DNA from 3 places in the Ruminococcus sp. OA3 genome. Region 1 is predicted to be linked to each of the others. Evidence: predicted binding sites of a transcription regulator. Region 1 holds the regulator's gene; each other region holds the start of a gene.
What was found. Region 1 encodes NrdR, which represses ribonucleotide reductase genes. Its sites were predicted from a motif close to CACNANATNTNGTG; they were not measured.
Positions count from the first base shown of each region.

Region 1 (5,650 bases):
GCTGATCATCAGAGCCAGCATTTTTGTCTTTTTGATGTTGACACCCAGCGCCCTGATCATATCCTCATTGTTTCCTGTGGCACGGAGAGACGCTCCCAGCTCCGTTCCGAAAAACCAGTATAAAAGAGCAATACACAATACCGCGATCACTGCCCCGAGTATCATACTGGCATGAGTCTGTGAAAGCCCTGTCGCCTCCACCATCCATGAAAACACAGTATCTGATTTGAGCAGCGGAATATTGCTCTTTCCACCCATGATCCTGAGGTTTATAGACCACAGGGCAATCTGCGTCAGGATTCCCGCCAGAATTGCCGGTATCTCAAATACCGTATGCAGAAACCCTGTCACACCCCCTGCGATCACACCCGCCACCAGCGATACCAGAAGCGCTGCCACCGGATTCCAGCCATGTGCAACGATCAATGTGGCGCATACGCATCCCCCGAGCGCAAAGCTTCCATCAACTGTTAAATCTGCGATATCCAGAATTTTGAAGGTGATATAAACTCCCAGTACCATAATCCCCCAGAGAATTCCCTGTGATACCGCTCCCTGCATTGAAACAAAAAAACCACTCATATTTTTATCCTCCTACGTGTACGTGGTACCTTTTTTAAGAAAATACTTTCACGAAAACACAATGCTTCTCATTATTCTTTCGTCAAAATCTTTTCAGAGTTGAATAATCTTAAAGAACAGAAATACCAAGGGAGCCGAAGATGGCTCCCTTGGTCCAGTTGTTTTCCACTTTCGATACATTTGCTGCGCCTGTTTCTTACTCTTCGCTCCCTGTATCCAGTGCAGATAAGTCAAGTCCCAGTGCCTGCGCTGTCTCATCATTAACCTGCAGTTCACATTTTGATGCGTCCAGATAACCAATCGGTATTTCTGCAGGGCTCTTTCCATCCACAAGAATCTCTGCTGCCTGCTGTCCTGCCATGTAACCCAACTGATAATAGTCAATTCCGTAAGTAGCCAGACCGCCTTCTGTCACCATTCCGCCCTCACCGCAGATTACCGGCATCTTATTATCGTTAGCAATCATCGCTACCGTTGCCATACCTGCTGCAATAACATTATCCGTAGGAGCGTACAGAGCATCTACTTTTCCGATGGATGATTCTACAACGGACTGGATTTCATTTGATGAGGACACCGTGTAATCTTCGCACTCGATCCCCAGCTCTGCACATGCATCTTTAGCCATCTGCGCCTGAATCGCAGAGTTTGACTCAGCGGAGCAGTACAGAACACCAACTTTTTTCACATCAGGAAGAATCTGTTTCATCAGATCAATCTGTTCTTTAACCGGAGTCAGGTCAGATGTGCCGGTTACATTCCCGCCCGGAGCATCGTTGGATTCAACAAGTCCGGATTCTGCAGGATCTGTAACAGCTGTCAGAACTACCGGAATATCAGATGTTACGCCTGCAACAGCCTGTGCTGCCGGAGTTGCGATGGCAAAGATCAGGTCACTTCCATTATTCACCAGTGTCTGTGCAATTGTCTGGCAGGATGAAGCCTCTCCCGCTGCATTTTGCTGATCCGCCTCATACTGGATTCCCATTTCATCAAGTGCCGCAAAAAAACCTTTGTTGGATGCATCCAGCGCATCATGCTGTACATATTGGATGACACCGATCTTATATACAGTGCCGTCCCCTGTCTCTTTATTTTCTTCTTCAGCTGCGTCATCTGCTGCTTCTGCCGTAGGCGTAGTTTCGGCTGACTCATCTGCAGACTTGCTCTCATCGTTGCTCTTAGATCCGCATCCTGCGAACATTGCTGCCGCCAGCATTGCAGACAGACCAACAGCCAGAATTCTTTTCACTGTCTTGTTTTTCATATGATCCCTCTTTCCTCATTTTCTTTGGCGCTTTGACTCGCTAAAGTGCCAATCAATAACGCTTGAATTATAACATACTCTGACGGAAAGGGCAATCTATTTCAAAATCTTTTTGAGTTCATCCATAAACGTATTTACATCTTTAAACTCGCGATAAACGGATGCAAAACGCACGTACGCAACCGCCTCCAGGTCCTTGAGTTTATCCATCACAATTTCTCCGATCACGGAACTGGGGATCTCGCGTTCCTCCATATTAAAAATCTCAGTCTCGACTGAATCTATAAGGTCCGTTATTCTTTCTGCCGAAATCGGACGTTTATGGCATGCCCGAAGTACACCGGCCTCAATCTTTGCGCGGTCATACTGCTCCCTGTTCTGATCTTTCTTAATCACAATCAGCGGAATGGTCTCAACCTTTTCATATGTGGTGAAACGCTTTCCGCACTCATCACACATCCGGCGTCTGCGAATTGCATTACTGTCTTCCACTGGCCTTGAATCAACAACCCTGGTGTTATCCTGGTTACAAAATGGACATCTCATGCTCTTCCCCCTTTTTCGCTCTCCCATCACACAACTGTGAATATCATAACATTTTTCTTCTCTCTTTGCAAATTATGACAGATAATTTTTCATACTTCGCAGTGCGCTCTTTTCCAGGCGTGATACCTGTGCCTGAGAGATTCCTATCTCAGTTGCCACCTCCATCTGAGTCTTTCCTTCAAAAAACCGAAGCTGAATAATATGTTTTTCCCGTTCATTCAGTCTGTTCATCGCTTCCTGAAGAGACAGATCCTCAATCCAGTTTTCTTCTTTGTTCTTTTTATCGCTGATCTGGTCCATCACATACAGCGTATCTCCGCCTTCAGTATATACCGGTTCGTACAGACTCATAGGACTCTGGATCGCATCCAGCGCATATACGATATCTTCTTTCTGGATTCCTACCTCCTCGGCAATCTCTGCTATGGTCGGTTCACGCAGATTCTGCTTTACGTAGTTTTCTTTGGCGAAAATAGCTTTATATGCAATATCTCTCAGAGAGCGGCTCACACGAATACTGTTGTTATCCCTCAGATAACGCCGGATTTCTCCAATGATCATCGGCACGGCATACGTACTGAATTTGACGTTTAATGTCGTATCAAAGTTATCGATCGCCTTGATCAGTCCGATACAGCCGATCTGGAACAGATCATCGGCAGCCTCATTACTGTTGGAAAAACGTTTGATCACGCTTAAGACGAGACGCAAATTTCCTTTTATATATTTTTCCCTGGCCTCTTTATCCCCCTGTTTGATCTTTCGGAATAATTCTTCTTTTTCTTCATTGCTAAGTATCGGTAATTTTGATGTGTTGACTCCGCATATCTCAACTTTATTAAGCGCCATAACAAGAATCCTCCTAGAAGTTTTTTCTAGTAAAATGGTTCTCATTATGGCGCTTTGCTATGCGCATCCGGCTGAAATTTTACAAAGTTTTAGCCCTTGACAATCAAAAATTTTCCCTGTACCAAAGTAAAAAAAGGTATACTGTCCAGATTTTTCTGCTGTTATCCCTTTTCCCGTTTTTGTGTTGGTCCAGCAATACTGTCAGTCTGTCTTTTTCAAAAAATTTCTCTGCGGTTTCGCTCTCAAATTCCGCTCTCACGATTCCCTGATACGGTTCCTGCATCAGCCACTTTCGAAGAGGGACCGGAAATCCCAGTTTCCGCCTTTTGGATGTCTCCTGCGGGAGATATCCGCCGGAAACACTGCGGAAAAATGATTTCGTCTGTTTACGCGTAACTCTATGCCTTACAGGAACGGAAAATGCTGCTTTCGCGACTTCCTCATCCAGATAGGGAACTCTTACTTCGAGTCCATGTGCCATACTGATATGGTCCGATTTTCTCAGGATATCGCCGCGCATCCAGAAGTTAATGTCTATATACTGCATCCTGGTTATGTCATCAAGGCCTTCTGTTTCGGCATAATATGCCGCTGCAACATCCTGTTCCGTATATGTGACCAGTTCTTTGTTCTTCAGCAGTTCTTTAACTTCCTGGTTTTTGAATATATAGGCATTTCCTATAAAGCGTTCCTCCACGCTCTGTCCGGCCCTGATCAGATATTCCCTGCCTTTAAATGAAAACGGCAGACACTCCATCATTTGCCGCAGGCGGCGCCGTATCTTTGCCGGCACGATACGCACAAATGGTTCCAGCGCCAGTGCAGACTGGTAGATGTTATACCCCCCGAACAGTTCATCTGCCCCCTCCCCGGAATAAACGACTTTAACATCCCTTGCCGCCAGTTCACAGAGATAGTAAAGTGGTATGATAGACGGATCTGCCACCGGCTCATCCAGCGCCTTCAAAACCCAGGGAACCGCCTCCCAATACTCTTCTCGGGTAATGAGTCTGGAATGATTTGTCATCCCGTTGACCCGGCTCAGTTCCTCAGCTTTTTTTGTCTCGTCATATTCGGCTTCCTCAAATCCGATACTGTATGTCTTTTCCATCTTTCCTGCTACAGCCAGAAAAGAAGAGTCTATGCCTCCTGACAAGAAGGAACCAACCTCGACATCACTGAGCTTATGAGCTTCAACAGAATTCAGAAGTGCCTCCTCCAGGCGTTCCTCTGCTTCCTCTCTGCGCATAGTCTCTTCAGCGTTAAATCTGGCTCTCCAGTAACGGTGAATCTGCATCTTTCCGTTTTCGATCATCATATAATGTCCCGGCAGAAGCTGGTAGATACCTTTATAAAATGTTTCTTCAAGCGGATTATACTGAAAAGACAAATAACCCGGAAGTACATTTTCATTCAGCTCTTTTCTCACATCAGGGTGCGCAAGCAGTGCCTTGATCTCCGATCCAAAACAGAATCCATTATTCTGTGTGCAGTAAAACAGCGGCTTGATGCCGAATGGATCCCGTGCGATAAACAGGGTCTTGGATACTGTATTCCACAGTGCAAAGGCGAACATCCCCCGGAGCTTTTTCAAAACATCAACACCATATTCTTCATATCCGTGAAGAATCACTTCCGTATCGGCATCTGTTGTGAATACATGTCCTTTCCGCTGCAGTTCTTCCTTCTGCTGCAGATAATTGTAGATCTCACCATTGTAGACCAGGACAAGTGTTTCGTCTTCATTCCACATTGGCTGTCTGCCGTTGTCAAGTCCTATGATGGAAAGCCGGCGCATGGCAAGAGCGATCTCCTCATCAACGTAATACCCGTCATCATCAGGACCTCTTGTAATGATTCTGCTGTTCATTTTTTTTAAAGCAGTTTCGTTTTTTTCATACTTCCCCTCGGAAAGAAATCCGGTTATTCCACACATTACTTTCTCCCTTTTCATACGTACTTTTAAACACACTGTTTTTATTATAACAATTCTGCCCTTTAAACAATATAGAAATTATCTTAAGAATTATAAACTTTTTCTATTAAAATTACATATACTATAAAAACGGCATTGAGGTGGTCGCTTTGCGCCTTTTTGAACTGCGACAAAAAGAAGTTATCAATATCTGCAACTGTAAAAGCCTCGGCTGCCCGGTCGACCTGGAATTTGAATGTAAAAGCGGCCGTATTACCGCATTGATCATCCCCGGTCCCGGCAAGCTGTGGGGGCTCATGGGCCGGGACTGCGAATATGTGATTCCATGGGAGTGCATTAAACAAATCGGAGATGATATTATTCTTGTTGAAATCCGCGAGGATGTATGTCTGAAGAGGTTTTAACCGTGCCGCGGCTGAATTTCCTTCCTGCGAATCCTGTGATTATCATAATGCAGGATGATACATAAA
Region 1 covers NZ_JAKNTO010000001.1:1,551,632-1,557,281, reverse strand. Annotated here, with positions in the region: gene MCG98_RS07045 (ABC transporter permease) at 1-582, opposite strand, end outside; gene MCG98_RS07040 (ABC transporter substrate-binding protein) at 779-1,849, opposite strand; gene nrdR (transcriptional regulator NrdR) at 1,946-2,395, opposite strand; gene sigG (RNA polymerase sporulation sigma factor SigG) at 2,468-3,244, opposite strand; gene asnB (asparagine synthase (glutamine-hydrolyzing)) at 3,348-5,180, opposite strand; gene MCG98_RS07020 (YlmC/YmxH family sporulation protein) at 5,330-5,584, shown strand.

Region 2 (5,650 bases), 140 kb from region 1:
GGTAGCGTATACCTGGACTGAACATGGGGAACACCAGGCGGAGTGCCCGCTTGACGGGCTGTCTCAGGATAAAAGATTACAGACGCTGATCAGGGAAAATCGTCTGCAGTCGATTCACAGCAGTGAACCTACGCTGAATGATATATTCATCGATATAACGGGGAGGACACTGGTATGAGACTATGGAGCCTGACATTGTGGGATATGCGTTTTCAGTTTAAATATGGCTTTTATTTTCTATATGCTATTCTGACGGTATTTTACGTCGCAGTATTGTCTGCGATGCCGGAATCATGGCAGGAAAAAGTGGCTCCCATTCTGATTTTTTCCGACCCGGCAGCGATGGGCCTGTTCTTTATGGGGGCGATCATTCTGCTTGAAAAAAGTCAGAGAGTCTCTTTGGCTTTCGCCGTTATGCCGGTTCGTGCCATGGAATATGTGGCGGCCAAGGTACTCTCTCTGAGTGTGATATCTGTGGCTGTGGCAGCAGTGCTTGCAGCAGCAGCAGATACGGTTACAAGATCTGTTGTGCTTGCAGGAACTGCGGTATCATCGGTGATTTTTACACTTCTGGGAATTATTGTGTCGACGAAAATAAACAGCCTTAATCAGTTCATACTCTGGATCATGCCGGTTGAGCTTATCAGCTTCCTTCCGGCAGTACTGCATATACTGGGAATTACAACGGATGTACTGCGGTACTATCCTGCGGTCATCTGTATGAACATGATGGACGGGTATATACCTTCGGCAATGGAAATACTGATTCTTGCAGTGCTGACCGGGGTACTCCTGTCTGCGGCGCAAAGCTGTGTGCTGAAAATGTGGAGAAATGCATGAGGGGTGAATTATGAAAGCGATAAGGTTGTGTTTCATACAGATGATTCGTTTTATAAGGCGTGATATGATGCTGTTTGCCGCGTGTTTTGCCCCGGTTCTTTGCGGGCTGTTCTTTAGATTCGGAATGCCTCTGCTGGAGGAGGTGCTCACGGGCTGGCTTGCCAGACCAAGTGTGTTTACCCCGTACTACGGACTGCTGGATATGTTTTTTTCCATGCTGTCTCCGGTTATGTTTTGCTTTGTGGCTGCGATGGTAGTTCTGGAAGAAACAGATGACCATATCGCAGGTTATCTGTTTATCACAACGCTGGGAAGGAAAGGGTATCTGGCGTCCCGGCTTGGCGTACCAGCTGCGATCGCGTTTGCCGTCACACTGGTTCTTCTTCCGGTTTTCAGACTGACAGAGCTTTGCATGTGGGAGATCCTGTTTTTAAGCGCCGGAGGGGTACTGCAGGGCATCATTATCGCACTGCTGATCGTCTCGGTGTCATCAAATAAGCTGGAAGGACTGGCAGCGGCAAAATTGTCGACGCTTATGACGCTGGGTGCTTTGGTGCCTTATTGTGTTCCGGATCATATACAGTATCTTTTTTCACCGCTTCCCTCTTATTGGATTGGAAAAGCAGTCTGTGACCAGTCAGTCATCTGGATGTTGCCGGCAGTTGTCTCATCTCTGGGGTGGATCGGGGTTATGATGAGAAGATTTCTGAGAAAACTGGCGTGAATTATGGAATTAAATAGCAGCTGGCTGAGAAATACTAATGTAATGATGCCTTCTGCATAAATTTTCCTGTTGTTAATTCTTTGTAAGTGATATACTATATATGGTGTGATAAATGGAAAAAAACACAAAATATGGAAATATGAGACTTGAACGTTATAACAGGAGGATGTAGATGAATGTAAGAAAGCGAAGCGGAAAGGTTGTTCCTTTTAACGCGGATTTTATATCGAGGGCGATTGCGCTTGCTTCGGCTGCGGCGGGAGAGATGGATCAGCCTATGGTGCAAAAAGCTACTGAGCTTACGGTGAGCAGACTGAAAGATATGGAAACGGACGTCTTAGATATAGAAAAAATCCAGGATACGGTGGAGGAGACGCTGTTTGAACAGAAATACTATAAAACGGCAAAAGCATACATTTTATACCGAATAGAGAAGGATAAAGAACGTGCCGGCGGGAGCTGGGAAGACGGGCTTTTGGACAGAGAGTTTTTGAGCACTTATAAACATGCACCGAACCCTATGGAACAACTCGGATCTTTCGTATACACCCGTACTTATTCCAGATATCTGCCTAAGTTTGGACGGCGTGAATTCTGGTGGGAGACGGTGCGGCGTGCCGTAGAGTATAACTGCTCATTGGCACCCACTTCAAAAGACGAGGCCAGGAAGCTGTACGATAATATTTATCATCTGCGTCAGTTTTTATCGGGACGGACACTCTGGGTTGGAAATACCCCTGTAGCAGATGCCTATCCCATGGCAAATTACAACTGTGCATTTGAGGTGATTGATGATTTCAGTGCCTATCATGATCTGTTTTATCTGCTGATGGTAGGAAGTGGCGTGGGAGTGAGGGTATTGAAAGAAGATGCCGAAAGACTTCCAAAGATCCGCACGGATATTGAGATACTGCACAAGGCATACGACGGCTGCCCGCCACAGGACCGCCTGGAATTTACAGATCTGACTTTCACTAAGGACACGGCAGTTCTGTCTGTCGGTGATTCAAAGGAGGGGTGGGCTCAGGCTCTGAGTCACTATTTCGATATACTGAGTAATCATGAATACAGTAAAATACGGGAGATTGTGGTAAATTATGATTCGATCCGTCCCAGAGGAGAAAGATTGAAAACCTTTGGAGGGACAGCCAGCGGTCATGAGTCTATGATGGCAATGCTGGGAAAAATACACAGGGTAATACGGGCTGCCGGGGACAGAGATAAGGCTGCACGGACACAGCTGCAGCCCATCGACCTGCTGGACATCGCCAATATTATCGGTGAAAATGTAGTCTCCGGAGGAGTACGGAGGACATCAGAGATTGGTCTTATAGATGCAGACGATCAGGTGTGTATCAAAGCAAAGAGCAATCTGTACCGCCAGATCAACGGACGGTGGGAGCTGGATCAGTCCATCGCCCACAGACAGATGAGCAACAATTCGATCTATTATAAGAAAAAGCCATCCAGAGAACAGCTTCACTGGCATATGCAGCAGATGCGCTACTCCGGGGAACCGGGATGGATCAATGAGGAGGCCGGAAAGAAGCGCCGGCCGAATTTTAACGGATGCAACCCGTGCGGGGAAGTACTTATGGACAGTCACGGACTCTGCAATCTGACGACACTGAATGTCATGGGATTTGTTCGGGATGGTAAGCTGGATGAGCAGGCATTGCTGGAGGCACAGAGGCTGTCAGCCAGAGCCGGATACCGCATGACCTGCCGTGACCTGGAGATACACCGCTGGAATACTGTACAGAAAAGAGACCGCCTTTTGGGCTGTTCGATGACTGGGTGGCAGGATATGGTCAACGCTACGGGGATGTCTGTGGAAAATCAAAGGAAGCTTCTTGATAAACTTCGCAGAGAAGCTCATGAAGCGGCAGAACAGCTCGCCGACAGACTGGGCACCGGAAAACCGCTGCTGGTGACAACCATCAAACCGGAGGGGACGTTGTCCCTGCTGCCGACAGTTTCAAGCGGTGTTCATTATTCACATTCTCCTTACTATATAAGGAGGGTAAGAATTAATGCGGCTGATCCCCTGTGCCGGGTATGTGAAGAACTGGAATATCCGGTGCTGCCTGAGGTGGGGCAGAATCCGGAGAATGCGACAACAAAGGTTGTGGAATTCCCGGTAAAGGCACCAGCCGGTAAAGTGAAGGCAGATGTATCCGCAATAGAGCAGCTGGAAACTTATAAAATGTTCATGGAGCATTATGTGGACCATAATTGTTCTATCACTGTTCATGTGCGGGAAGATGAGTGGGAAGATACGGAACAGTGGGTGTGGGACAACTGGGATGATGTGGTTGCTCTGTCGTTTTTAAGTTATGATGACAGCTTTTATGAATTACTGCCCTACGAAGCCATTACTAAGGAGGAGTACGATGCACGTAAAGCAGCTATGAGACCATTTAACCCATCGCTTCTTACACGGTATGAATACGAAGAATCAGATTTTGATATTGGAGATTCTGACTGTTCGACCGGGGCATGCCCGGTCAGATAGTGGTACCGGGCCCATAATGGACTTTTAAATGAGAGATAGTTGTTTGAGTGATACCCAAGGTACGGGTATCGCTCAACGCATACGTAAAATATCGATTAAAACAGTGTGTATCAGATCATCAGATCTGCCGAAAATCCCATCAGATAACTGCAGAGATAAATAATAAACTCTTTTGGGGAAGGTTTTTCGATTAAATGGCGGTTAGCGATCTTGTCCAGCTTCTTTCGGTTACCGTAATCCCAGCAGTCACATACAGCTCTGGATATACTGCGAGAGATTGATTTAACAGGAAGCTCAGTTTCATCAGATATTAATGGATAGATCTGACGCTCAAGACAGAATCCATAATATATTTGAAAATCACAACAATAATGCACCGCCAGAGCTAAATGGTAATAACTTTTGTGACATGGGTGTCCGGATACTGACTGAATGAGTAATATAACATTTTTTATCGGCATAATAAACCATCCTTGTATAAGTATTTTGTATACAATATTATACTGAGTCAATTGAAAAAGAAGAAAAAAATGACATCATTAGATAAAATTAGACAAATAATGAGTTCCATTTTACACATACTAATACAGAAAAAATGGAGGATTCAATTGAAGATACATTCAAATACAGTAGGGATGGTATATTTATGCCAAAGCTGAAAAAAGCAGATGCCATTAAGACAGAAGATTTTATCTGCCTGGGATACATTAAAAAACAAAACAATATGAGCAGTCTCATTCTCGCAAAATATAGCCGGGATGATAAATTCGTTGTGAATTATCACGTTACAATTGAGATCAGCTCAAATTGGCTTTGTCACTACAGCATGGTGGAGACAGAGTGTCCATTTTTTAAAATTCCCAAAGGATGCCTGTATGCTATATGGATTGAACCGATTGTCTGCACTGTTGAATACCTGCCGTCTGAAAAAATCGGTTTTCGCCGGGCAGTATTTAAGACGATGCACTATGATAAGAAACCGGAAGAGTGCCGGGTCATTTAAAAGAATCCCCCGGCTTTTTAAGCCGGGGGGGGGAAAACTATTCACATATTGGATCTTCTATCAGGGTTGCTACTACAAATTCATGTTTATGATCAGAATTGCAGGAAGTACATCCTTTTATAAGATGCACATGACGCCCGCAGCCAACATCAATAGCAGGACCGGATGTGCCGCAGAATTCGTGTTTATGACCATCGCATGAATCAGTAGTAAATTCTACTTCGTGAACATGGCTACCGTCACAGGGGATCGCATCACCTGATACGGTTGCAAATCTATGATTATGAGCATTTTCACAACACCCTTTAATTTTTGTACTGCCAAGTATTTCATGATTATGCTGTTTCGGACAGTGAGAAGCTTCAACAAAGTTTGAATTCATATTATTACCTTTCATTTCCAGTTTTGATATAATATGAAAAAAATTGTGCCAATGTGACAAAAAACGATTGTGATAAGCGCCTGGAACAGAGCAAAAGAAAAGAGGGGCAGAACTAAAAAACGAAACAATAAAAAACCCGCAAACTCTGAGTTTACGGGACTTTTTTGAGTAGCGAGAAAGGGATTT
Region 2 covers NZ_JAKNTO010000001.1:1,689,994-1,695,643, forward strand. Annotated here, with positions in the region: gene MCG98_RS07630 (ABC transporter ATP-binding protein) at 1-178, shown strand, start outside; gene MCG98_RS07635 (ABC transporter permease) at 175-840, shown strand; gene MCG98_RS07640 (ABC transporter permease) at 851-1,564, shown strand; gene nrdJ (ribonucleoside-triphosphate reductase, adenosylcobalamin-dependent) at 1,737-4,079, shown strand; gene MCG98_RS07650 (sporulation initiation factor Spo0A C-terminal domain-containing protein) at 4,190-4,540, opposite strand; gene MCG98_RS07655 (hypothetical protein) at 4,726-5,082, shown strand; gene MCG98_RS07660 (YmaF family protein) at 5,120-5,464, opposite strand; tRNA gene MCG98_RS07665 (tRNA-Met) at 5,634-5,650, opposite strand, start outside.
Region 2: the regulator NrdR is predicted to act here: its motif matches at 1,657-1,670, upstream of nrdJ (ribonucleoside-triphosphate reductase, adenosylcobalamin-dependent).

Region 3 (5,650 bases), 1.5 Mb from region 1:
GTCGGCGTACAGTTTATCGGAAACTGTTACCGGGAAGATCATATTATACGGGCGGGCTATGCATTTGAACGGACGAGGACATACCGGGGACCTGTGATGAAAGGAGCGAAACAGAATGAGCAAACAGTATGAGACAGTGATCGGACTGGAAGTCCATGTGGAACTTGCGACGAAAACAAAGATTTTCTGCTCCTGCTCCACAGAGTTTGGAGGTGAGCCAAATACCCATACATGTCCGGTCTGTACAGGTATGCCGGGCTCACTGCCGGTGCTGAATAAACAGGTGGTGGAATATGCACTGGCGGTGGGGCTTGCTACAAACTGTGCGGTCAATCAGAACTGTAAGTTTGACAGAAAGAATTATTTCTACCCGGATAATCCGCAGAATTATCAGATTTCTCAGTTGTACCTGCCAATCTGCCACGACGGGTTCGTGGAGATTGAGACGGAAGAAGGAGGAATGAAAAAAGTCGGCATTCACGAAATTCATATGGAGGAGGATGCCGGGAAACTGATCCACGATGAATGGGAGGACTGTTCGCTCGTGGACTATAACCGGAGCGGCGTACCATTGATTGAGATTGTATCTGAGCCGGATATGCGCAGTGCCCGGGAGGTCATCGCGTATCTTGAAAAACTCAGAATGATCATTCAGTATCTGGGGGCTTCTGACTGCAAGCTGCAGGAGGGATCCATGAGAGCAGATGTCAATCTCTCCGTCCGTGAGGTTGGAGCAGAGGAGTTCGGCACAAGGACTGAGATGAAAAACCTGAATTCCTTTAAAGCAATTGCGAGGGCGATCGAAGGTGAAAAAGAGCGGCAGATCGATCTGCTTGAGAGCGGGGAGACAGTGGTACAGGAGACACGAAGATGGGATGACAGCGCTGGAGAATCCTATGCGATGAGGTCAAAGGAGGATGCGCAGGACTACCGGTATTTTCCGGACCCTGATCTGGTACCCGTCGTGATCAGCGACGCATGGATTCAGGATATACGCGATCGTCAGCCGGAGCTGCGTACCGAAAAACTGAGACGCTACCAGCAGGAATTTGGGATTCCTGATTATGATGCGCAGATCATCACCTCGTCCAAGCGGCTGGCGGATCTGTTTGAGGCGACGACCGCTGTCTGCGGTAAACCGAAAAAGGTATCTAACTGGCTGATGGTGGAGACGCTGCGTTTGTTAAAGGAGCGCGGGATGGACCCTGAAGATATCCGGTTTGCGCCGGAAAACCTGGCAAAGCTGATTGAACTGGCAGATGCCGGTACGATCAACAGCACAGTAGCGAAGGAAGTTTTTGAAAAAATATTTGATGAAAATATAGATCCGGATGTGTATGTAGAAGAGAAGGGGCTGAAAACAGTCAATGATGAGGCTGCACTCCGCAGTGCAATAGAAGAGATCATCGCTGCAAATCCACAGTCTGTGGAAGATTACCACAACGGAAAGGAGAAGGCGGTTGGCTTCCTTGTAGGGCAGACGATGAAGGCCATGAAAGGAAAAGCAAATCCGGCTATGGTCAATCGGATCCTGAAAGAATTATTGTAATGGAGAAAAAACAATTTTATAAAATGGTGTTTTCCCTGGTTCTGCCTATGGCGGTGCAGAACCTGATCAACGTCGGTGTGACAGCGGCCGACGTCATTATGCTGGGAAGAGTTGGAGAGACGGCGCTATCGGCGGCGTCTCTTGCAAACCAGATCAGTTTCATACTCAATCTGCTTATGTTTGGACTTACCTCAGGTGCAGCTGTGCTGACGGCACAATACTGGGGGAGGAAGGATACACGTACCATAGAAAAAGTGATGGGAATATCTTTCCGCTTTGCGATCATTGTGGGGCTGCTGTTTGGTGCGGCGGCATTTTTTATACCGCAAAAACTGATGCTCATTTTTACGAGAGAGGATATTATCATAGCTGAAGGAATCCGTTACCTCAGGATCGTAGCATTTTCTTATCTGCTGATGTCGGTCAATATGGTATATCTGAATCTGTTGCGAAGTGTGGAGCGTGTTCTCGTCGGTATGGTTACCTATGCCGTGTCTCTGCTGGTCAATGTTATCGTCAATGCTATTTTCATATTCGGCCTGTTGGGAGCGCCCAGTCTTGGGACGGCGGGTGCGGCTATCGGGACACTGACGGCACGCTGTATAGAACTGGTGATCATTTTGCTGTATGACAGAAAGTATAACGATGTGCTCAAAGTTCGGATACGTGACATTTTTGTCAGGGATCGCGGGCTCAGGCGGGATTTTATCCGCTATGCAATGCCTGTCGCTGCAAACGAGCTGATATGGGGTTCCGGCATGGCGATGATCAGCGCGGTCATGGGACATCTGGGAGGCGCAGCCGTAGCAGCCCACTCAGTGGCACAGACGAGCAGGCAGCTGGCTATGGTTGTGTCACTTGGACTGTCAGGTGCAGCGGCTATTATTCTGGGAAAGACGATCGGGGAGGGACGCAGGGACCTTGCAAAAGTGTATGCATCCCGGTTCATGAAGCTATCGCTGTTCGTCGGAATTGCCGGGGGACTCTTTATCTTTTTTGTGATTCGGCCTGTTGCGAATGCTTTTCTGGTGCTGACTCCTGAGGCCCGGGAATTTCTGGGATATATGATGTTCATCATGTCCTATTTCTGTGTGATACAGAGTGTTTCCTGCACAGTCATCGTGGGAATCCTCCGGTCCGGAGGTGATACACGGATCGGACTGATACTGGATGTCTGGGGACTCTGGGGCTGTTCCATCATACTCGGTGCTATTGCGGCGTTTGTCCTGAAATTACCGGTCCCCGTCGTCTATGCCCTGATCACGTGTGATGAGGCGGTGAAGTTTCTGCCGGCATTTAAGAGGTATCGTTCCTATAAATGGCTGAAGGATGTAACACGCTAAAAGTCTGAAAATAATTTGGGACTTTATTTTCTACAGGGTGCATGCTATACTGGTTGATACAAGATATAGTGATAAAAAACTTATTTAACACTGAAAAACACAAGATATTGAAAAAAGAAAAGCATCAGTGAAAAAGGAGATAGGGGAAATGGTATACATTATAAAAAAGGACGGGACGAGAGAACCATTTAATGCGGACAAGATTGTCAGGGCAGTCAACAAGTCGGCAGGGAGGATTCTGTATGAGTTCACAGATGAGGAGATTGCATTCATCTGTAAATATGCGACGGAGAAGGCAGAAAGACTCGGGAAGAAAGAACTGCCTATCCAGGATATGCACAATATCGTTGAAGGTGCGCTGGAAGAGGTCAACCCTGCTGTTGCAAAGAGTTACCGTGATTACCGGAACTACAAGATAGATTTCATACATATGATGGATGATGTGTATACAAAGAGCCAGTCCATCCGCTATATCGGCGATAAGAGCAATGCCAATACGGACAGTGCACTTGTGGCTACAAAGCGGAGCCTGATCTTCAATGAACTGAACAAAGAACTGTACCGAAAATTTTTTATGAACCGCAACGAACTGCAGGCATGCAAGGATGGCTACATTTATATCCATGACCAGTCTGCCCGTCTTGACACGATAAACTGTTGTCTGTTTGATGTGGCAACGGTGCTGAAAGACGGATTTGAGATGGGGAATGTCTGGTATAATGAACCGAAGACTCTGGACACGGCATTCGATGTAATGGGAGATATTATCCTGAGCACTGCGGCACAGCAGTACGGTGGATTTACAGTCCCGGAGGTGGATAAGATCCTTGGGCCTTATGCACAGAAAAGCTATGATAAGTATTATGCAGAATTTCTGAAATACGCAGATAAGAGCTGGACCGGAAGAGAAGAAAAAGCAATGGAATACGCCATGGACAAGGTTCGCAGGGATTGTGACCAGGGATGGCAGGGCATTGAATATAAACTTAATACGGTGGGGTCCTCCAGAGGAGACTATCCGTTTGTGACTGTGACGATCGGGCTTGGAACGGAGCATTTTGAGAAGATGGTCTCTCTGTCACTGCTGGAGGTCCACAAGGGGGGACAGGGGAAAAAAGGTCATAAAAAACCGGTTCTATTCCCCAAAATCGTCTTTCTGTTTGATAAACACTTGCACGGGCCTGGCTGTCCGTGCGAAGAAGTGTTCGAGGCGGGGGTTTCCTGCTCGGCTAAGACGATGTATCCTGACTGGCTGTCTATGACCGGAAAAGGATATATTTCGAGTATGTATAAACAGTATGGCCGCGTGATCAGTCCCATGGGTTGCCGGGCATTTCTGAGCCCATGGTATGAACGGGGGGGCATGAATCCTGCTGATCCGGACGACAAACCGGTATTTGTGGGGAGATTCAATATCGGTGCTGTCAGTCTGCATCTTCCTATGATCCTTGCGAAATCACGTTCTGAAAACCGTGATTTTTACGAGGTGCTGGACTTTTATCTGGAAATGATCCGTCAGCTGCATATCCGCACATATGATTATCTGGGCGAGATGAGAGCATCTACGAATCCTCTTGGCTACTGTGAAGGCGGCTTCTATGGAGGGCATCTGAAACCTTCGGATAAGATACGTCCGCTTCTGAAACCTATGACGGCGTCGTTTGGTATCACGGCGCTCAATGAGCTGCAGGAGCTGTATAATGGAAAGTCCATTGCAGAGGACGGGCAGTTTGCGCTTGAGGTGCTGCAGTATATCAACGATAAAGTTGCAAAATACAAACTCGAAGACGGGATTCTCTATGCGATATACGGGACGCCTGCGGAGAGTCTGTGTGGATTACAGGTGGAACAGTTCCGGAAAATGTACGGAATTGTCCGCGGTGTATCTGACCGTCCTTATGTCAGCAACAGTTTCCACTGCCACGTGACCGAGGATATCACCCCGATTGAGAAACAGGATCTGGAAGGACGATTCTGGGAACTGTGCAACGGCGGGAAAATTCAGTATGTGCGCTATCCGATCGATTATAATGTTGAGGCGATCAAAGCCCTTATCTACCGTGCAATGGATCTTGGCTATTATGAAGGCGTCAACCTCTCGCTTGCGTACTGCGATGACTGTGGTCATCAGGAACTGGAGATGGATGTGTGTCCGGTCTGCGGTTCCACAAATCTGACTAAGATTGACCGTATGAACGGCTATCTGTCATACAGCCGTGTTCACGGTGATACCAGACTGAATGACGCCAAGATGGCGGAGATTGCGGAGAGAAAATCCATGTGATCCTGGAATATAAGCCTGTTGTGATGTGGCCGTATGGTGAATCGGTCACAGAACAGCAGGCTTTTCAATCTTTACAGAATTCCTTGTAATTTCTGCAAGCTGTGTTATAATTCGATTCATGGCGGCAACAGGAAGAGAAATCTGGAGGAATTGTACGATGGAAACAGAAATAATAATTGCATACAGAGACAAAATAAAGAATGCAGGGCCTTCCGCGCAGGAGTCTTTATTCCGGGAGATGGCGGAAGCAGTGCTCAGTCACCGGAGGGGGGCCAACTCCGGAATCATGCAGATGATGAAGATGGAACTGGCTGAATGCAGTTACAGGGAGCAGAGTATCACCCTGCGTTTTCCGGTAGAACACTGGCAGCTGAATCCGCTGAATACAATGCACGGAGGACTCTCCGCGACAGCGTGTGACAGTACAGGAGGCCTGCTGACCCGCATTGCGGCATTTACGGGGATAACTCCGAC
Region 3 covers NZ_JAKNTO010000001.1:77,238-82,887, reverse strand. Annotated here, with positions in the region: gene gatA (Asp-tRNA(Asn)/Glu-tRNA(Gln) amidotransferase subunit GatA) at 1-132, shown strand, start outside; gene gatB (Asp-tRNA(Asn)/Glu-tRNA(Gln) amidotransferase subunit GatB) at 116-1,549, shown strand; gene MCG98_RS00420 (MATE family efflux transporter) at 1,549-2,892, shown strand; gene nrdD (anaerobic ribonucleoside-triphosphate reductase) at 3,041-5,176, shown strand; gene MCG98_RS00410 (PaaI family thioesterase) at 5,334-5,650, shown strand, end outside.
Region 3: the regulator NrdR is predicted to act here: its motif matches at 2,950-2,963, upstream of nrdD (anaerobic ribonucleoside-triphosphate reductase).